DNA from 3 places in the Mesorhizobium sp. WSM4844 genome. Region 2 is predicted to be linked to each of the others. Evidence: riboswitches for the same ligand, from Rfam matches in the RefSeq annotation. Region 2 holds a riboswitch; each other region holds the start of a gene.

Region 1 (7,088 bases), on a different contig from region 2:
GATCTCGACATCCGCATCTTGCCGGTCCAGGCGGTGGGCAAGTCGAACGAGCACCTGCATGCGCCGGGAACCCTTACATTGCCGGCGGCGACCTTGATCGAGGCCTGGACCGAGCTTGGCCTGTCGGTCGCCCGGGCCGGGTTAAGGAAGCTGATCGTCGTCAACTCGCATGGCGGCAACGAGGAGATCATGGGCATCATGACGCGAGAATTGCGCGTGCGGGCAAAGATGCTGGCGGTGAAGACGAGCTGGCAGCGCTTTGGCCGGCCGGCCGGCTTGTACACCGAGCTTGAGGATAGCCACGGCATCCATGGCGGCGATGTCGAGACCTCGCTGATGCTGCATTTCCGGCCGGATCTCGTCGACATGGCAAAGGCCGACAATTTCGTGTCCAACGTCGCCCGCGCCGAAAAGCAATTTTCGCTGCTGCGCCACACCGGAACGCACGCCTTCGCCTGGATCGCCACCGATCTCAACCCGAACGGCGTGGTCGGCGACGCCAGCATTGCAACGGCCGAAAAGGGCCGGCTGACCGCCAACCATCAAGCCGACGGTTTCATCAGCCTGTTGAAGGACGTGCGCAAGGCCAAGCTTGCAGATTGGCTGGCCTAGGAGGCTTTTCGCCAGCGCCGCGCCGCCCCTCACCTGCCTGCCGGCATCCTCTCCCCGTAAACGGGGCGAGGGGCGCCCTCATCAATGTTTTCGCCTATCGCCGGCATTACAAAAAAGGCGCCAGCGCGGCGGCCAGCCCCTTCTCCTCAAGACTAGGATCAGCCGTCGATCTTCAGCTCGAAAGGCGTGCCCTCGAAGGCCTCGGCGCCGCGCCCGATCGCCTCGATCGCACCGGTCATGCGGCCGTTGCGATCGAGCAGCGCGTCGGCGACCGCGATCAGCCGCGGATTGGGTGTCGCCGTCGGCGACAGTGCACGCAGCGTCTCAGCCAACTCGACCTCGCAGCGCTGCGGCGCCAGTGCCGCCGCGATGATGTAGGCCGAGGCCGTCGACCGGCTGATACCGGCATAGCAATGCACGACCAGCGGCCTTGCGCGATCCCATCGGCGCGCGAAATCGAGCAGGTTGCGAACATGCGCCTCGCCCGGCATGGTCATGCCCTCCTGCGCCACCGCGATATCGTGCATGACCAGATGCAGATGGTTTTCCTGGGCGATCGACGCCGGCCGCGTCACCTCGGTGCCGGCGGCCAGCAGCGAAAGCAACCGCTCGGCCCCGGTCTTCGCGACGGTTTCCTCGACTTTTGAAAGCGAACAGACATGGATCATTGCTGGACCTCGCTGGTGTTATCGTGGCGCTGTTGCGCCCAGTCGGCAAGAGCCGATTCGAGCCGCTGCCATTCCTCGCCCCCGCCCGGCAGCCCGGCGCGCAGCACCTCCGGCCGGCCGGAAAAATGCCGAAGCAGGATGCCGCGCTCGCCAAGCACCGAAAACAGAGAGGCGGCGTCGCTCAGCCTGATATAGTGGAACAGCGTGGTGCCGCCGTCGACCGGGACACCGAAGCGGCCAAACAGCGCATCGAGCCTCGCTGCATCCTTGGCCAGACGGTCCCGCATCTCGGCCTGCCAGCCGCTGTCGGCAAGCGCGCGGATGCCATATTCGAGCGCCGGACCGGCAACCGCCCACGGCCCGAACTGCGCCTCCAGCCGTTCGACCGTCAGCGCGTCGGCCAATGCAAAGCCGAGCCGCAGGCCGGCAAGACCAAAAAACTTGCCGAAGGAGCGCAGCACGACGATGCCGCCTTGCTCGACATCGCCGGCCAGGCTCTCGCCAATTGGTCCGACATCCATGAACGCCTCGTCGACGACCAGCAACCCGCCTCTGGCGCGCAAACTTTCGGCGAGCGCAAGCAGCTTCTTGCGTTCGACGATGCGTCCGTCCGGATTGTTGGGGTTGACGACGATGGCAAGGTCGGCTCCTGCCAAGGCCTCGAAATCGTCGGTCTCCGTCACCGCATGGCCGGCGATTGCCGCCGCCCGCTGATGTTCGGCATAGGTCGGCCCGAGCACCAGCGCCTTGCCGGGACTGACCAGCGAAGCGACGCGCGGCAACAGGATCTGCGTGCCCGGCGCTGCCACCACATTGGCCGCCGACGGCGCGCCATAGGCGCTTGCCGCGACATCGGCCAGATCACGGACCCGCGCAGCTTCCGGCAATCTCGACAGGGCGGTGGCGGGCAGCTCGAAAAACGGATAGGAGTGCGGATTGATACCGGTCGAGAGGTCGACGAAGGGCTGCGGCGCATGCGGAAAAAGCGCCCTCGCCCGGCCAAGGCTTCCGCCGTGATCCACCACTGCCGCCGCTCCATCAAGAGACTTCATGTCGATCCTGATCGCTTTCCTGTCACTGCTTGTTGAATTCGCTGTCGGCTATCCCAGCTGGCTGCTCGGCGCCATCGGCCATCCCGTCACCTGGTTCGGCAGGCTGATATCCTTTCTCGACCGCAGGCTCAACCGCGATGCTGATTCCGACGCCCTGCGCCGCCGGCGCGGTGTTCATGCGCTGCTGATCATCGTGCTGGTGCCGGCCACCATCGCATTCGCTGTGGAAACCATGCTTGCGGGCATTCCAGCCGGATTGATCTTCACCGCGCTCCTGGCGACATCGCTGCTGTCGCAGAAGAGCCTGGCCGAGCATGTCGAGGCGGTGGCCGACGGACTCGACAATGGCGGACTCGACATCGGTCGTGTTGCCGTCTCGCAGATCGTCGGCCGCGATCCGGAGAAGCTCGACAGAGCCGGTGTCTGCCGCGCGGCGATCGAAAGCCTGGCCGAGAATTTTTCCGACGGCGTCGTCGCGCCGGTCTTCTGGATCGGCGTCGGCGGGCTGGCCGGCGGCGTCGCCTACAAGGCCGCCAACACCGCCGATTCGATGATCGGCCACCGCACGCCGCGCCATGAGGCTTTCGGCCGGGCGGCGGCGCGCTTCGACGATCTGATCAACCTGCCGGCGTCGCGGCTGACCGCGCTGCTCATAGTGCTGGCCGCCTTCCTCGTCAAAGACGCCGATGCCGGCAACGCCTGGCGCACCGTGCAGCGCGACGCGAAAAAGCACCGCTCGCCGAATGCCGGCTGGCCGGAGGCCGCGATGGCCGGCGCGCTCGGCCTGGCGCTGGCCGGGCCGCGCTCCTACGACGGCGTCATGGTCGACGACGCGTTCATGGGTGAAGGCGGCCGCCGCGATGTCGAGAGCGTGGACATCAGACGAGCGCTAAGACTCTATCAGCTTGCCGACTTTCTGCTGATGGGACTGTTCGGCTTGCTGTCGGTGATCGTCATCGTTGCGTGACTGCGGCCTCCCCTTCTCCCCTTGTGGGAGAAGGTGGCCGCGAAGCGGCCGGATGAGGGGTGTTCCAGCTGGTACCGACGGCGCTCCGTCCAGCACCCCTCAACCGTCTTGGCGCTACGCGCCAATCCACCTTCTCCCACAAGGGGAGAAGGAAGAAGAGGCGAACGAAACCTCAAAACTCTATGCCTTGCTGCGCTTTCACGCCGGCGGAAAAGTGATGCTTGGTTACGCCCATCTCGGTGACCAGATCGGCGGCATCGACCAGCGCCGGCTTGGCGTTGCGGCCGGTGACGACGATATGCAGGTTTTCGCGGCGGCCCTTCAGCGCCGCCACCACCGTGTCGAGATCGAGATAGTCATAGCGCAGCGCGATGTTCAATTCGTCGAGTACCAGCAGGCTGATCGATGGATCGGCCATCAGCTCGAGCACCTTGGCCCAGGCAGCCTCGGCGGCGGCGATGTCGCGCTTCAAATCCTGCGTTTCCCAGGTAAACCCCTCGCCCATCGTGTGCCAGACGACCCGGTCGCCGAAAGCGGCAAAGGCGTCCTTCTCGCCGGTATGCCATTTGCCCTTGATGAACTGGACGACGCCGACACGCCTGCCGTAGCCGAGCATCCTCAGCGCCAGCCCGAAGGCGGCAGTGGTCTTGCCCTTGCCGGGCCCGGTGTTGACGATCAGCAGTCCCTTCTCGACCGTCTTGGCCGCGACCTCGGCGTCCTGCACCGCCTTGCGCTTGGCCATCTTGGCGCGGTGGCGTTCCTCGTCCCTGTCGTCGATCTCGGTCATATCACTTCACCTTGAGCGGCAGTCCCGCCACCATCAGCAGCACCGTGCCGGCGACGGCGGCGACCTGCTGGTTGAGCCGGCCGGCGGCATCGCGAAACCGGCGGGCAAGCGCGTTGTCGGGCACGATGCCCTGCCCGACCTCGTTGGAAACCACGAACCACGGCCCGCGCGGCCGCGACAGCACATCCGCAAGCCCTCGGCATTCGGCCTCAATGTCGCGTTCGGCCAGCATGTGGTTGGACAGCCACAGCGTCAGGCAGTCGATCAGGACGGGCCGCCCGTCAGGCAGCGCCTCGATCGCGCCGACGAGATCGAGCGGCGCATCGACGGTCGTCCAACCGTCGCCGCGCCGTGCTCGGTGTAGCGCGACGCGTTCGCGCATCTCGTCGTCATAGGCTTGCGCCGTGGCGATATAGGTCCACGGCGCCGGACAGTCCGTCACCAGGCTTTCGGCATGCGCGCTCTTGCCCGAGCGTGCACCGCCGACGACCAGGGTCAGCTTGCTGCCTGGAGCAGCGCGATCAGGCAAGGCTGTCGCGCAGGCCGGTTGCGGCGCCGGTCAAGCGGCCGCGCACCAAGCCGACGACAGCGCCGAGCACCAGCCAGAACACCAGATTGGTCAGCGTCACCGCCACCACGAACTGGTGGTGCAGGCCTTCCGGGATCGGCGATTCGAAACTGTCGGGCTGCGGCGCGCCGACGATATGCGGCGCCACGATCAACGCCACCGCAATCACCGCCAGCGGCAATGACTTGCGAAAGGCGAGCAGGCCGAGACCGGCCGCGGTCGCCACCACCGTCGCCGTCCACCAGATCTGGCGCTGGGCGAGATCGGCCGCCGGCATCGCCGGCAGTTCGGGCGGCAGGCCAAGGTTCGGGGCCAGCGTGAACACGGCAAAGCTGGCAAGGCCCCAGAACAGGCCCTGTCGCCAATTGCCGATGCCGCCGGCGAATTCCGAAGCGGCGACCAGGATCAGCGCAAAACCGATGCCGGTGACGACGTTGGCAACGACGTTGAAGGCGAAGCGCTCGAAGCCATCGGCCGGAGCCCAGCCTTCCTCTTCCGCGGTGGCTGCTTCAGCCGGCACGGCGCTGCTCATGGCATTACTGCCTGCTGCGGCCGGCGACAAACCATGGTCATGCGTGTGACCACCGCCGGCCTGTTCGTAGACTTCCGCCTTGAGGATGAGTGGCACCGTGGCGTAGGCCTGCATGCAGGCGAGAACGACGCCGGCCACTAGCCCTGCGATCGCCGCGATGAACACGACGTTGCGAAACAGTGTCATGGTGTCAGCCCCTCGTCAGTGGCAGGGAAAGCCCATCGAATGGCGATAGTCGTGGGCGGCATTGTGGACCGCATCGATATGCGAGAAGCCGACAAAACCCATGACGAAAACGCCGAGAAATGCAGCAAGCGCCAACTGCACGAAGCGCGACTGCGAGGAGACGGAAGCGCCGAGCGAGACGGAAGCGGTATTCATGTCTTGTCCTTTCGCCCTCCACCCGAGGGCATAGAAGTCAGTTCTCCTGTCGCCGGCAGGTCTCCTGGCTCGCGGATCAGCGCCCTTCCCCACCTTCCCGAAGAAGCTCTTCCCGAAGAAAATCTTCAGTGGCATATGGAGAGGACTACCGCACACAGTTGCGGGGGCAGCCACGGCATCGGGCGAATTTTGCCCCTACCGCATTCCCTCTTGGTTCCAAAACGGAACCGACGACGGCTGCGACTATAGGCAGAATCGCCGCGCCCGGCAAACCAAATTCCGCCAGCTAGCAGCGCGAATGCGCCGTCTCTCGTGGGCTCTTCCTTCTCCCATTGTGGGAGAAGGTGGCCTCGCGAAGCGAGGTCGGATGAGGGGTGTTCCAGCTTGGCACCAACAGCGCTCCGGCCAGCACCCCTCTTCCGTCTTGGCGCTGCGCGCCAATCCACCTTCTCCCACAAGGGGAGAAGGAAGAAGGGCGGCGCCTGTCTTCTTTTGTCCGGGGCAACCATGATAGTCGTCTTGCAGCACTGAATCAGAATTGCGAGACCATGACCATTCCTACGCCGGCCGTTCAGGACCGATCCAGGCGCATCATCGCCATCGACGTCGCCCGCGGCTTCGCTTTGCTTGCCATGGCGAGCTACCATTTCACCTGGGATCTCGAATTCTTCGGCTACACCGATCCCGGCCTGACTGCCTTTGGCTGGTGGAAATTCTACGCGCGCTGCATCGCTTCGACCTTCCTGTTCCTGGTCGGCGTCAGCCTGTTCCTCGCCCATGGCAAGCAAATCCGCTGGAACGGCTTCTGGAAACGCTTCGCCATGGTCGGCGGGGCGGCGCTCGCCATATCGGCCGCCACCAGGCTTGCCACACCCGACAGTTTCATCTTCTTCGGCATCCTGCACGAGATCGCGCTCGCCAGCCTGCTCGGCCTGGCGTTTCTGCGGCTGCCGGCGCTGCTGACGCTGGTTGTCGCAGCTTTCGTCATCACCGCGCCGCTCTACCTCAGGTCCGAGATCTTCGATCATCCGGCCCTGTGGTGGGTCGGCCTGTCGGCAACCAACCCGCGCTCCAACGATTATGTCCCGCTGTTTCCATGGTTCGGCGCTGTGCTTGCCGGCATCGCAGCGGCAAAGCTTGCCTTCGCCTCCGGCATGCTGACGCGGCTGGCGGGCCTGACGCCCGGCCGCTGGACTAATCCGCTGGTCTTTATCGGCCGGCACAGCCTCGCCTTCTATCTGATCCACCAGCCGGTGCTGATCGGCTCGGTCTGGCTGATTTCGCAAGTCATGCCGGCAACGGTCGAAACCAGGCAGGTCACCTTCCTGAAAGAGTGCCAGGCATCGTGCGAGCAATCGCGCGACACGGAGTTCTGCAGCAGCTATTGTGTCTGCATGCTCGATACGCTCGAGGGCGAGGCCACGCTTGATCGGCTCTACCGAAACGACCAGGCTGCGGAATGGAAGGCGCATCTCGACGAGCTCGCCGGCGCCTGCACTGCCAAGGCCGACGGCACTTTGA
Region 2 (7,088 bases):
GTCTTCAACAAATCACAGTTTTGGGACGGTCGCGCCGAAGACCTGAAAGCTCAGGCCAAAGGGCCGATACAGGCCGGTGTCGAAATGGCCAACACATCGCATCGAGTGGTCGAGACGTTCAGATCGATGCCGCAATATGTGGAGTGGTTCCATTCAGCTTTCCCGGATGAAGCCGATCCCATCACCTTCGAAAACGTAGCCAATGCACTCGCAGACTATGAGACGACACTGGTCACGCCGGCCCCCTTCGACGCCTTCCTCAATGGCGATGAGACCGCCATCGGTCCCAAAGAGAAACAGGGCCTGGCCCTTTTTATCGAAAAGGGCTGCTCGTCCTGCCATTCCGGTGTCAATATTGGTGGGGAAGGCTATTATCCATTCGGCCTCGTTGAGAGGCCTAGCGCCGACGTTCTGCCGGAGAACGACAAGGGACGATTTGCCGTCACCAATGTACCAGAGGATTCCTATGTTTTCCGCGTGCCGCCGCTGCGCAACGTAGCAATCACCGCGCCATACTTTCATTCGGGCAAGGTCTGGGACCTGAGAGAGGCCGTCGCTATCATGGGCACCACCCAGCTTGGCGAACAGCTAACGCAAATCGAAATCGATAGGATCGTTGCCTTCCTTCATTCGCTGACCGGAAAACGACCGGAGATCACATATCCCATCTTACCGACTGAAACGCCCACAACACCTCGGCCTCGATCCTAGCCAGTGGGAAAGCAGACGATCGCGGCGGGCCTGTGAGCATTTCCTTGCCCGATCTGGGCGAATTGCCACGAGCGTCGCCGATTTGGCCGCGATACGTCGCCGACGATTGAGCGGCGCACGTCGGGGGAGGAGCCACTGCTTTTGCACAGCGATGCCCCTCGCGCGGAGATCGACGGCAGCCAGGGTGGCGTCCCGTCAGTACCTCCGCAAAGTCACATCGGCCAATCGCCCTGCCAGTCCATCACCACCTTGCCCGAGCTGCCGCTCCTCGTCGCATCGAAGCCGGCCTGAAAATCGTCGATGCCGATACGGTGCGTGATAAGCCCTGAGACATCCAGCGGTCCCTGCACCAGGGCAATCATCTTGTACCAGGTCTCGAACATCTCGCGGCCATAGATGCCCTTGAGTTGCAGCATCTTGAAGATGACCTTGTTCCAGTCGATCTCGAAGCCGGTCGGGGCAATGCCCAGAATGGCGATCTTGCCGCCATTGTTCATGGTATCGATCATGTCTCGGAAGGCGGGTGCTGCGCCCGACATTTCGAGGCCGACGTCAAAACCTTCGGTCATGCCGAGCGCCGGCATGATGTCGCGCAGCTTTTCCTTCGACGCGTTGACCACATGCTGGACGCCGAGTTTTTTCGCCAGCGCCAGCCGCACCGGATTGATGTCGGTGATGACCACTTTTCGCGCGCCGACGCATTGAGCGACCAGTGCAGCCATGATGCCGATCGGTCCGGCGCCGGTGACCAGCACGTCCTCGCCGACGAGATCGAAGGACAGTGCGGTGTGAACCGCATTGCCCAGGGGATCGAAGATTGCGGCGATCTCGTCGGGCACGTCGTCGGGGATCGGCACGACGTTGTGCTGTGGGATCGCCAAAAATTCACCGAAGGCGCCCGGCCGGTTGACGCCGACGCCGAGCGTGTTGCGGCACAGATGCCCCCTGCCCGCCCGGCAGTTGCGGCAATGGCCGCAGACGATGTGGCCTTCGCCCGAAACACGCTGGCCGATCTTGTATTCGGTGACCGCCGCGCCGAAATCGGCGACAGTGCCGACGAATTCGTGGCCGGTCACCATCGGTACCGGGACGGTCTTCTGCGCCCACTGGTCCCAATTGTAGATGTGGACGTCGGTACCGCAGATCGCGGTCTTCCTGATCTTGATCAGGACGTCGTTCGGGCCGATTTCCGGCACCGGCACCTCTTCCATCCAGATGCCCGGCTCGGCCTTGGCCTTGACCAGCGCCTTCATCATGTTCGACACCAGTAGCTCCTTACACTTGGTTGATTCCGCTCCTCGCCACTGCTCGGGTAGCCTGCACGACGAAAAAGCTTTGATTCTTGGACCGATAGTAATGTGAGCGGCTGCCTTTGCGTCGAAGCAACATTCCACCGCGAGCAGTGCGCATGAAAAGCTCCGTTCCAGCGAACCTCAGCAGAAGCGGAGCAAACGCCATGCCAGATTCAGCCAAGCTTCAATTCGAGCGATGAGGAATGGTCGCAGCTTGCGGCTGGGCGGTATGGCTATTTTGTCGATGTCCGCCACATGCGACGCATTCCCTCGAAACCGATGCTCTTGATGGTCGATCTCGCCGCCGATATCTCGATGATGCCGGTGCTCAGGCGGCATCCTCAGCGTTGGCCCTCGGTGAAGTGTCTGTTGGCCGCTGGCGCCTGTGAGAGGCTGCAGCTCATGGACAAAGCTGTCTTCCTTGATTTCGTGGCGAAATCATCCGTCTTAGGACGACCAGAAGCGCTTCCAGATCCTGTCCGCCGCTGAGTCGTCGAGCGGACCTTCGGCTGGACGACAAGGGTGGGGGCCTCGCACGCGTCGACCGACTTGCGCGCGGCTTTCGATGGCGTCCTTTCTGCCTTAAATATCCGCAAAGCCCGCGGGTCACATGTTTGCCCGTCACAGTGGCTCAGCGGCCTGCGCCTGCACTTTCTCCCGCAATGCGCATGCTGCAGCGACCATGTTGATGAGGGCAGGGCGGACCTCCTCCCATTTCCTTGTTTTGAGGCCACAGTCCGGATTCACCCACAGTTGGCCGTCCGACAGTCGCTCGCGGGCAAGTTGGGCGAGATGCAAAATCTCGCCAATCTCCGGGACGCGTGGTGAGTGAACGTCGTAGACGCCAGGACCGATTTCGTTTGGATATTTGGACTTGGTGAAGGCGTCCAGCAGTTCCATTTTGGAGCGCGACGTTTCGATCGAAATGACGTCCGCGTCCAGTTCAGCAATCGAGTCGATGATCTCATTGAACTCCGAATAGCACATGTGGGTGTGAATTTGGGTGGCGTCCGCTACACCCGTTGAAGCGAGCCGGAAGCATTCGACAGCCCAGCCGAGATAATGTTTCCAGTTGGACTTCCGCAGGGGCAAGCCTTCGCGAAACGCGGCCTCATCGATCTGGATCACCCTTGCGCCGGCTCTTTCCAAGTCGGCCACTTCATCGCGGATGGCGAGCGCGATCTGGCGGCAGACCTCGGCGCGGGGTACGTCGTCGCGCACAAAAGACCAGTTAAGAATCGTCACTGGGCCTGTGAGCATGCCCTTCACCGGCTTTTTCGTCAGCGACTGGGCAAATTGCCACCAGAGGACCGTCATCGGATTGGGCCGCGATACGTCGCCGAAGATGATGGGAGGACGCACGAGCCGGGAGCCGTAACTTTGCACCCAGCCATGCTGGGTGAAGGCGAGGCCGGACAGCTGCTCGCCGAAATGCTGGACCATGTCGTTTCGTTCGAACTCGCCATGTACCAGCACGTCCAGCCCAATCTCCTCCTGCCAGCGGACCGCCGCCTCGGTCTCCTTCTTCAGGAAGGCCTGGTAATCGACATAGCTCAGCCGGCCCTTCGCATGAGCGGAGCGCGCCCTGCGCACCTCGGGCGTCTGCGGGAAGGACCCGATCGTCGTCGTCGGGAACGGCGGTAGGCCGAGCGTGTCAGCCTGGACTCTGGAGCGCTTGGCAAATGCGCTCTTTCGTTGCTTCATGGCGCCGTCAATGCTGATAACCCGCCCATGGACGAGCGGATCATGGACCTTTCCAGACATTGCGCGCGCCGCGGCCGCCTTGGCAGAAGCTTTCAGTGCGCCCGCTACGGCCTCCCTGCCTTCGGACAAGGCTTGGGCCAGCACAAGCAGCTCTTCACTCTTCTGGGCGGCGAATGCCAGCCACGAACTGACATCCACATCGAGCGCGGTCTCCATCCGCAGGTCCATCGGCACATGAAGCATCGAGCAGGAAGGCGCAATCTCGACGCGATCCAGCGGCCAGCCGGCAACGATCGGCTTGATGCGGTCGAGAATGGCAGCCAGGTTCGCGCGCCAGACGTTGCGGCCGTCGATCAAGCCAAGTGAGAGCACCAGATCCTTCGGTGCGAGCCGACCAACCGTCTCCAACTGCTCGGGAGCGCGCACGAGATCGAGATGTAAGCCCGCCAGGCGCAGCGAAAGCGCGGTCTCCAGATTGTCTCCCAGCGGCCCGAAATAGGTCGCCAGCATAATTTTCAACTTGGGCGCGGCTTTCGACAGCTGGCCGTACGTGAATTCGAAGGCAGATCGTTCGTTCGGGCTAAGGTCGAGCACAAGCGCCGGCTCATCAATCTGCACCCAGTCGGCCCCCGAGAGCTCCAGCCTCCGCAGGAGTTGCTCGTAGACGGGCAGCAGCCGCGGTAGGAGCGCTATGGGATTGAAACACTGGCCGGGAGACTTCGCCAGCTTGAGGAAGGTGACCGGTCCAAGGATGACCGGGCGTGTATGGATGCCGAGCTCTTTTGCCTCCAGAAAGTGATCGACTGGTTTCGTCGACGAGAGGGCGAATGCCTGATCGTCGCTCAGCTCCGGCACGATGTAGTGGTAGTTAGTGTCGAACCATTTGGTCATTTCCATCGCGGTTACGCGCTGGCCCTGAACCGCATGCCCGTGACTGGCGTGTCCGCAACCCGCAGTATCGCCTTGCGTCCCGCGCGCCATCGCGAAATAGATGTCGAGCGGGACCTCGCCGCCCGTCCAGCCGTAACGAGATGGCACGGCGCCGACCATTGCTGCGGTGTCGAGCACATGGTCATAAAGTGAGAAATCGTTCGACGGGATTTTCGACACGCCGCGGTCGTGCTGCTCGCTCCAGCTGGCGGCACGGAGTGCCTTCGCCGTCGCCAGAAGGTTGGCGGCAGAAGATTTTCCGGACCAGTAGCTTTCGAGCGCGAATTTCAGTTCTCGCCGGCGACCGATACGCGGCACGCCAAGCGTTGCTATGGGAACTTGCTGGGAGACATTCATTCCATACCCCGATGCTTGGGGCGGGGACAAGGAAGGCGCTAGCAGGCCGGCATGAACGCCGAGCTGCCGCGGCCACCAGACACCCCGCCCGTGGACGTTGTTCACCGTGGCAGGTCTCCTGGCTCGCGGGTCACAGCCTCTGCCCCGTCTTCCCGGGGCAGTTCGCCCCAGTGACATTGGTGGGTTGGCTCGCCGCTTACAGTTGCGGGGGCAGCGCCGGATTGCACCGGCTTCCCTCTTAGCTCCGCTACGGCAACGCCGTGCGGAGAACCACGACGCGCCGACAATCGCAGCAGCTCCCTTTGTTGTCAATGCCGTATAAAGAAATGTTTATGTGTTTATGTGAACCGTTCACCTGCGGCGTGTTCCCAAGTCGCAGGTCGCGGGTAGAGCTGAGCCATTTGCGCCCCTCTCCGGTTTGCGCAGGCTGTGCCTGGTCGCCGGGCAATCTGTCAATTGTACGATCCCGGCTCAAAACGACCTTCGTCAAAAAGGGCGTGTTGGCCATCATGATCGGCCGGCAGTACTGGCCCGAAGTGTGACAACGTTCCTGAGCCTCAAGAAATCAGAAATTTGGAGAAAACCGCCATCCTTCACGGACGGGTACGCGCCGTTTACCCGCGCTTGTCTGGACAGCCCGCAAACGGGAAGGTGGGCAGCACGTGGCAGAAAGCCGCCCTACAACAGCCCCGCCTGTTCAGCCTCGCGGCGCAAATTCTGCCGCGGCCTGGGGCCGATCTGCTGGATCACCAATCCGGCCGCCAGTGAACCGAGGTCGCCGCAGGTCTGCAGGCTGCGCCCTTGCGTGTAGCCGTAGAGGAAACCGGCGGCATAGAGGTCGCCGGCGCCGGTCGTATCGACCAGCTCGCGGATTTTGGTCGCATCGATGGTGACGGTCTCGTCGCCGCGCACGATGACGGAGCCTTTTTCCGAACGGGTCACGGCGGCGATCCGGCAATCCTTGCGGATCTGCGCCAGCGCCTCGTCAAACGACGATGTCTGGTAGAGTGACTTGATCTCGTGGCTGTTGGCAAAGACGATATCGACCGTGCCCGAACGCATCAGTTCGAGGAACTCGTCTCGGTAGCGATCGACGCAGAACGAATCCGACAGGGTCATCGACACTTCGCGGCCTGCCGCGTGCGCCAGCATCGCCGTCTGGCGGATTGCTTCCTTGGCGCGCGGCGGATCCCACAGATAGCCTTCGAAATAGGTGACCTTGGCGCCAGAGGCCTTGTCGGCCTCGACATCCTCCGGCCCGAGCTCGACGCAGGCGCCGAGATAGGTGTTCATCGAGCGCTCGCCGTCAGGGGTGACGAAGATCATCGAGCGCGCCGTCGGCGGTTCGCCATTGAGCGGCCTGGTATCGAAGGCGACGCCCTGCGCGTGGATGTCGTGGGCGTAGATTTCGCCCAGCGCATCGTTGGAGACCTTGCCGAAGAAAGCGGCGCGGCCGCCGAAGCTGGCGACGCCGGCCGCCGTGTTGCCGGCACTGCCGCCGGACGCCTCGATCGCCGGACCCATGCGGCTGTAGAGCAGCTCGGCGCGCCTTGTGTCGATGAGGTTCATCGCGCCCTTGATGATGCCGTTGGTCTCGAGGAATGCCTCGTCGCACTGCGCGATGATGTCGACGATGGCATTACCGATACAAAGCACGTCATATTTCGACATCAGTGTCTCCGCCAAAAAGCCGAGCCGGCTTCTCGCCACGCCGGGGCCGGCGTGTTTTTGGCGAGTGTGGAATGGGTCGCCCTATGCCGACGCATCCAATACCCGCGCATCACGCAGCTGCCGGTCCTGCCTCACGCAACAGGTCGTCAGCTCTGTCCGTCTTTTCCCAGGTGAACTCCGGCTCTTCGCGGCCGAAGTGTCCGTATGTCGCGGTCTTGCGGTAAATCGGCCGTAAGAGATCAAGCGCCTTGATGATGCCTTTCGGCCGGAGATCGAAAAGCTCAAGGACGGCGCGCTCGATCCTTTTTTCATCAATCTTTGCGGTTCCGAATGTATTGACGAGGATAGAGACCGGCGCGGCCACACCGATCGCGTAAGCAAGCTGAACCTCGCACACCTCCGCCAGTCCGCTGGCAACGACGT
Region 3 (7,088 bases), on a different contig from region 2:
CTGCTCGACCGGCTTTCCGCACCGGAACAGGACAGGCTGGTCAAGGCGATGCAGACGGTGCAGCGCCTGCTGGGCGAGAGTGCAGAGCCCAGGGTCCCTTACATGCTGCGGTCTCTGCAGGTCGGCGACATCGGCTGGATCATCCATCGCCAGGGCCTGCTCTATGCGCAGGAATATGGCTGGGACGAAACTTATGAGGCGCTGGTCGCCGAAATCCTCGGCGCTTTCGTCAGATCCTACGATCCGAAATGGGAACGCAGCTGGATCGCCGAGCGGGAAGGGGAAGTCGTCGGCTCGGTTTTTCTCGTGCGCCAGTCGGACGCGGTGGCGAAGCTGCGCCTGCTCTATGTCGAACCCTCGGCGCGCGGTCTCGGCATCGGCAGCCGGCTGGTCGAGGAATGCATCGGCTTTGCCCGTGCCAAGGGCTACAAGAAATTGACGCTGTGGACCAACGACGTGCTCACCTCAGCGCGCCGCATCTACGAGGCGGCCGGGTTCAAGCTGGCCAATCAGCAGCGCCACCACGCCTTCGGCAAGGATCTGGTCGGCCAGAACTGGAACCTGGAGTTGTAGCGTCTTTCCCTTCTCCCCTTGTGGGAGACGGTGGATCGGCGCGCAGCGCCGAGACGGTTGAGGGGTGTTGGCCGGAGTCACCGGCGGTGCCAAGCTGGAACACCCCTCATCCGGCCGCTTCGCGGCCACCTTCTCCCACAAGGGGAGAAGGCAAGACAAGGCGGAGGCTTCCTCACCCTGCGACCGGTATCCAGATTTCCAGCCCGCCATTGCCGCTGCGCGGATCGAATTCGGGGCCGTAGCGCTCGAATTCGGGCGCGTCGGCAATCTTGTGCCCGGAGGCCGGCAGCCATTTGTTCCAGATCGTGTTGACCGTGCGGCGGATGGTCGAGATGTGGTCACGATGGGCGAACACGGCGTATTTCTGCGCCGGCACGCGTACGCGCGAAAACTCCTTCGGCAGGTCCGAAAAATCGGACACCTCGACGCCGGCGATATAGTCGAAATTGCCTGCATCGTCGCCGTTGACGCAGACGCCATAGGCGATGTCGCCGACCTCGCCTGGAATGTTGCCGATATAGGGGCCGAACCTTTGCCACTGCATCGGGATGCCGGCGCTGGTTTCGCAGCTGTAGCGCTCGCCGAGACCGGCGATGAGGAACGGCCGGCTGGTTTCGAAACGCGGCGGCTCGAGATTGGCGAGGAAGGACTGGTCCATCAGGATCGGCTCCACGAGATCGAGGTTTTTGAGCGAGCCTTGCGCGCGCACCAGTTCCGGCGTGGTGCCGAACTGGTCGCGGAAGGCGCGGGTGAAAGCCTCATGCGAGGCATAGCCGGCGTCGAGCGCGACCGAGAGGATGTCCGGTGCGCCGGCGGCGAGCCTGCGCGCCGCCTCGGTCAGCCGGCGAGAACGCAGGTAGCCCATCACCGAACGTCCGGTCGCCGCACCGAAAGCCCGCGTCACGTGAAAGCGCGACACGCCGCTGCTGTTGGCGACATCGTCGAGTGAGATGGATTCCGGCAGATGGCTTTCGACGAACCACAGCGCTTTCTCGGTCGGGTTCATATGGCTCCTTGCTGTGGGACTGCGCATTGGCCAGGTCATGGTATCGCTTCCTGGTGGAGGCAGTTTGATCGAAATTGCGCACCGCGCAATGCGACACTGGTCGGCAAGTCGAAGGCGTTGGGCGAAGGGCTTGACGGGAGCAGGCGTTGTCTTTTAAGTAGTAATGATATTACATTACGATTTCGGTATGCTCGTTCTGACAAGACCATTGCTCGCTCGGCACTCCGGAACCCGGAAATTTATTGCGCTGGGATTGGCGGAAAACTAGGGTGGCTGACTGATGGTCCCCAAGCCGAAAGGCGAGGGGTGAAAAGGGAACACGGTGAGATCTTCGGATCGAGGCCGTGGCTGCCCCCGCAACTGTAAGCGGCGAGCAAAATCCGAAATGCCACTGGCCGGCAAGGCTGGGAAGGCAGGATGGCGCAAGGACCCGCGAGCCAGGAGACCTGCCATCGCACGAGTTGACCGGACGGGGTGTGCCGGGAGGAGACGTGGACATCGGCCTTGTTGGCCGGTCCAGCTTCCTTCCGTCGCCATTGAGAAAGTGACGGTAAGTTGGACGCCTGCCAGCCTCTTCTTGAAGCGCGTGAACTGAGCGCCACGGCGAATGGCCAGCGCCTGGTCAGTGCGGTCAGCCTTTCGGTCGCGGCGGGAGACCGCCTCGCCATCATCGGTCCCAACGGCGCCGGCAAGACGACGCTGCTGCGCATGCTATGCGGCACGCTGCGTCCGAGCGGGGGAGATGTGAGATTTTCCGGACGCCGGCTGGAGACATTTCCGGCCGCCGAGCGGGCGCTGCACATGGCGGTCGTCGGCCAGACCGATCAGCCCGATCCGCGGCTTGCCGTGATCGACTACGTCGGACTTGGGCGGGTCCCGCATGCCGGCTGGCGACGCAGGAGCGAGCAACGCGACGTCGTCGTCGAAGCGCTTCGCAGAACTGGCCTGCTGCCGCTGCTCGGCCGCACGATCGGCTCGCTGTCGGGTGGTGAGCGGCAACGCGCCCGGCTGGCGCGCGCCATCGCCCAGGAGCCGAAAATCCTGTTCCTCGATGAACCGACCAATCATCTCGATCCGCGCGCCCGCAGCGAACTTCTCGAACTCGTATCGCAGCTTGGCATGACCGTCGTGGCGGTGCTGCATGACCTGTCGCTGGTCACGCCATTTGCCACCAGGGTCGCGGTGATGAACGAGGCCCGCCTGCAGGCACTCGCCGGTCCGCGCGAGGCGCTGACCGAGCAGTTGATCCGCGAGATTTTCGGCGTCGAGGTGCTTCGGCTGCGCCATCCGACCGAAGACCGCGAACTCACGGTGTTCGAAGTCCCGAACCGTGCCTCTTCTGATCTAACCAAGGAGCAACACCCGTGAAACGCCTCGCATTGCCTTTTGCCTCTCTGCTGCTTGCCCAGGCCGCCTTCGCTTTCCCGGTAACAGTCGACAGCTGCGGCACACCGCTGACGTTCGACGCCGCGCCGAAGCGCGCCGTCATCCAGGATATGAACATGGCCGAGATGGCCTTCGCGCTGGGGCTGCAACCGTCGATCGTCGGCCTGACCGGCATCACCGGATGGTATAAGGTCGGTCCGGAATTCAAGGCCGGGCAGGGCGCCATCCCGGAACTTGCGCCGAAATACCCGACGCTCGAAAACCTGGTCGCGGTCGAGCCCGATTTCTTCTTCGCCGGCTGGTATTACGGCATGAAGCCGGGCGGCGAGGTAACGCCAGATACGCTGGCGCCGCACGGCATCAAGACGCTGGTGCTGACGGAAAGCTGCGTCCATCTCGACAACAACCGCCCCGCCGCCTCGATGGACCTGCTCTACGGCGACATCGAAAAGCTGGGCAGGATTTTCGGCAAGGAGGCCGAGGCGAAAAAACTCGTTTCAGGCTGGAAAGCGCAACTCGCCGATATCACGGCAAAGGTCGGCGACCGCGAGCAGACGCGGGTGTTTCTCTACGACTCCGGCGAAGACAAACCCTTCACATCAGGCAAGTTCGCGATCCCCAGCGCCATGATCGCCGCTGCCGGCGGCGACAACATCATGGCCGACATGCAGACGAGTTGGGGCAACACGGACTGGGAAACGGTCGCTTCCCGCAATCCGCAGTTCCTGATCCTGCTCGACTATCAGGACGGCGGCGGTTACAGGAAACTGCTCGACTTCCTCAAAGTCCATCCGGCAATGAAGGAGACCGATGCGGTCAGGAATGAGCGCTTCGTCGCGCTGCGCTATGCCGAATTGACCCCCGGACCCGCCAACATCGAGGCGATCGGCAAGATCGCCAGCGCGATGCACCCGGAAGCCTTCTGAGCTTGCGCCACAGGGCCTTCGAATTGGCCATGGCAGCAGGAGCGGCAGCAATCGCCGCGCTTGCTCTGCTGTCGATCGCCTATGGATCGACGGTCATAGCGTTGAGCGACGTGATTGCTGCGCTCGGACATGCGGCCGGGCTGGATGGAGACCTCGTGCCCGGCTCAGTCGGCAATATCCCGGTCGCCAAGATCCCAGTTGCCAAGATTGTCGTCGATCTCAGGCTGCCGCGCACCATCATGGCGATCTGTGTCGGCGCCGGGCTGGGCGTCATCGGCGCGCTGCTGCAGACGGTAACCCGAAACGACCTCGCCGATCCGTTCCTGTTCGGCCTGTCCTCCGGGGCGGCGGCGGGTGCTGTTTCCGTCATCACCATTTTTGGCGACCGTTTCGGCATCTGGACGTTGCCGGTTGCCGCCTTTACCGGCGGCATATTGGCCGCCGGCATCGTGCTTTTGCTGGTTTCGCGGGTGAGGGGGCAAGGCCCCGAACGGCTGATACTGGCCGGGCTTGCCGTCTCGTTCATGTTCATTGCCTTGACCAACTATCTCGTCTTCGCCGGAGACCAGCGCGCCGCCCACTCGGTTTTGTTCTGGACGATGGGCGGGCTCGGCCTGGCGCGATGGGACAATGTCGGGCTGGCTGCTCTTGGCGCGGGCACCATTCTTGCTTATGGCCTGTGGAACCATCGCAAGCTCGACGCCTTCCTGGCCGGCGAGAATGCTGCCGAAAGTCTTGGGGTGCCGGTTGTGCGGATGCGCAGGACGGCGTTTCTCGTCGCTGCCTTCTCGACGGCGATCCTGGTCTCGGTCGCAGGTGTCATCGGTTTCTCGGGCTGATGATCCCGCATCTGTCCCGGCCCCTGGCCGGGCCGTTGCATCTGCGCCTGATTGCAAGCTGCGCCCTCTTCGGAGCGGTGCTGCTGCTGGCAAGTGACCTTCTGGCGCGCACGCTGCTGCCGCCGCAGGAACTGCCGATCGGCATCATCACCAGTTCGGTCGGCGCTTTCTTCGTGGTCACCATGCTCATTCGCAATCGTTCATGATGGGCTGCCATGCACACTTGCCGGCTTCTGGCACAATGCCGAGTCTTTGGACTGACCTCTGGGACCGGCGCAGCGCGCCGAACCGCCTGTCGAGATTTTCACCGGCAGGATCGGCCATCATGTGCGATGGGCCTGCACGAGATTGGCTCCCCCTTCTCCCCTTGTGGGAGAAGGTGGCCGCCCACGGGTCTTGCCTCCGGCAAGCCCGAGGACAGGCTCCGCGGCCGGATGAGGGGTGCTCCAGCTTGGAACCGACAGCACAGCACTCCTCAACCGTCTCGGCGCTGCGCGCCGATCCACCTTCCCCACAAGGGGAGAAGGCAAGAACTGCGCCATGCCCCGGTCGGCATCGACCCGGTTCACACGCCATTAGTATATCTGGACCACTATGCGGTCGCTTAGTTGCAGCGAGCTTTCCTTGCTTTGCGCCAGGCGCCGAACCGGAGGAACTGTGTTTGGTCACGAAACCATCGAGGCAAGCCGCCCAGGCGCCCGAACCGACCGAGCATGCCACGCTGGCGAAACTGGCGGGCTCCTCGTACGAGACGCTCGAGCGCGAACTCAGGGCTACGATCGCAACACTCGAGCAGCAGGCGCTGCGATTCGAGACGGCGATCGACAACATCTCGCAAGGCATCTGCTTTTTCGACGCCGCTGAACGGCTGATCCTGTGCAACCGCCGCTATGCGGAAATTTACCGCATCGCACCCGAACACTTGCGTCCCGGCCGGACGCTGGGCGAAATCGTCGAACGCCGCATCGCTGCCGGGACATCCGCGATGGCCAGCGACGCTTATCTCGCATTCGCCCGGGCGGTCAATTCGGGCACGACCTTGAGAAACTGGACCGCCAATCTCACCGACGGCCGGACAATTCAGATCTGCCACCAGCCGATGCCTGACGGCGGATGGGTGGCCACGCATGAGGACATAACGGAACTCACCGCCAATCGCCTGATCGTCGACGAGCGCATCTCGCTGCAAACGCTGATCGACTGGGTGCCAGACTACCTGTGGGTGAAGGACACCGAAAGCCGCTTCGTCGTCGCCAACAGGGCCATTGCTTCCGACAGCGGCAAGGCCAAAACCAGTGACATGATCGGTTTGACCGATTTCGATCTTCATGCCCCCGACCTTGCGCAGAAGTTTCGCGCCATCGAGCAAGGCGTGCTGCGCAGCGGACAGCCGATGATCGATGAGGAAGAGTTCGTTGTCGATGCGTCAGGCGCCGGCAAATGGTTTTCGTCGACGAAGGTGCCGTTGCGCAATGTTCAAAACGATATCTTCGGTCTGGTTGGCATCGCCCACGACATCACCGCCCGCAAGCAGGCGGACACCCTTCGAGACGGGCAGGCGCAGATACTGGAAATGATCGCGACGAGCGCCCCGCTCGAAGATGTGCTCGACTGCCTCATGCGCCTCGCCGAGTCTCAGTTGACGGGGATATTCGGTTCCGTCCTGTTGCTCGACAAGGATGGCAGCCACTTGCGGCACGGCGCCGCGCCGAGCTTGGCAAAGGCCTATACGAGCGCCATCGACGGGATCGCCGTGGGCCCCAAAATGGGATCCTGCGGAACCGCTGCCTACCGGCGCGAGCCAGTCATTGTCGCGGACATCATGCACGACCCGCTTTGGCACGATCACTGCGAATTGGCGGCGGCCTATGGCTACCGTTCGTGCTGGTCGACCCCGATCCTGTCGCACCAGGGCGCTGTGCTGGGCGCCTTTGCCATGTACTCGACGACCGTGCGCGAGCCGACCGCGGCCGAGACCCGGCTCATCGATTTCACGACGCGTATTGCCGGGATCGCCATCGAGCGCAAGCTGGCCGAAGATCGGATCCACTTCATGGCCAACCATGATGTGCTGACCGGACTGCCCAATCGCGCTCTGCTCGAGGACCGGCTTTCGCAGGCGATCCTCTACGCGCAGCGATACGATCGCTGGGTGACGGTGGTGTTCATCGATCTGGACAATTTCAAACTCGTCAATGACACGCTTGGCCACAATGCCGGGGACGAGCTGTTGAAGACCGTAGCCGGCCGTATCGTCGAGCGCGTAAGGGCGACCGATACGGTCGTGCGGCTTGGTGGCGACGAATTCGTCGTCGTTCTGTTCGATCAACCGACGAATGTCGATCTCATCTCCGAGAC

The links. Region 2 has a riboswitch for cobalamin ahead of metE (5-methyltetrahydropteroyltriglutamate--homocysteine S-methyltransferase). Riboswitches for the same ligand answer to the same signal wherever they lie in the genome.
Region 1: another riboswitch for cobalamin. It lies ahead of AC0L2A_RS04245 (CbtB domain-containing protein); the one in region 2 lies ahead of metE (5-methyltetrahydropteroyltriglutamate--homocysteine S-methyltransferase).
Region 3: another riboswitch for cobalamin. It lies ahead of AC0L2A_RS34680 (ABC transporter ATP-binding protein); the one in region 2 lies ahead of metE (5-methyltetrahydropteroyltriglutamate--homocysteine S-methyltransferase).

The regions. Positions count from the first base shown of each region.
Region 1 covers NZ_JBVVQB010000003.1:111,524-118,611, reverse strand. Annotated here, with positions in the region: gene AC0L2A_RS04280 (creatininase family protein) at 1-612, shown strand, start outside; gene AC0L2A_RS04275 (tyrosine phosphatase family protein) at 771-1,280, opposite strand; gene cobD (threonine-phosphate decarboxylase CobD) at 1,277-2,332, opposite strand; gene cbiB (adenosylcobinamide-phosphate synthase CbiB) at 2,331-3,299, shown strand; gene cobO (cob(I)yrinic acid a,c-diamide adenosyltransferase) at 3,472-4,086, opposite strand; gene cobU (bifunctional adenosylcobinamide kinase/adenosylcobinamide-phosphate guanylyltransferase) at 4,088-4,585, opposite strand; gene AC0L2A_RS04250 (CbtA family protein) at 4,608-5,372, opposite strand; gene AC0L2A_RS04245 (CbtB domain-containing protein) at 5,388-5,567, opposite strand; cobalamin riboswitch at 5,605-5,814, opposite strand; gene AC0L2A_RS04240 (heparan-alpha-glucosaminide N-acetyltransferase) at 6,116-7,088, shown strand, end outside.
Region 2 covers NZ_JBVVQB010000042.1:23,396-30,483, forward strand. Annotated here, with positions in the region: gene AC0L2A_RS26030 (cytochrome-c peroxidase) at 1-711, shown strand, start outside; gene tdh (L-threonine 3-dehydrogenase) at 924-1,976, opposite strand; gene metE (5-methyltetrahydropteroyltriglutamate--homocysteine S-methyltransferase) at 2,625-4,970, opposite strand; cobalamin riboswitch at 5,086-5,284, opposite strand; gene AC0L2A_RS26045 (adenosine kinase) at 5,673-6,665, opposite strand; gene metK (methionine adenosyltransferase) at 6,775-7,088, opposite strand, start outside.
Region 3 covers NZ_JBVVQB010000092.1:850-7,937, forward strand. Annotated here, with positions in the region: gene AC0L2A_RS34670 (bifunctional helix-turn-helix transcriptional regulator/GNAT family N-acetyltransferase) at 1-573, shown strand, start outside; gene AC0L2A_RS34675 (AraC family transcriptional regulator) at 746-1,579, opposite strand; cobalamin riboswitch at 1,844-2,047, shown strand; gene AC0L2A_RS34680 (ABC transporter ATP-binding protein) at 2,135-2,947, shown strand; gene AC0L2A_RS34685 (ABC transporter substrate-binding protein) at 2,944-3,891, shown strand; partial or broken gene AC0L2A_RS34690 (FecCD family ABC transporter permease) at 3,921-4,936, shown strand; gene AC0L2A_RS34695 (EAL domain-containing protein) at 5,392-7,088, shown strand, end outside.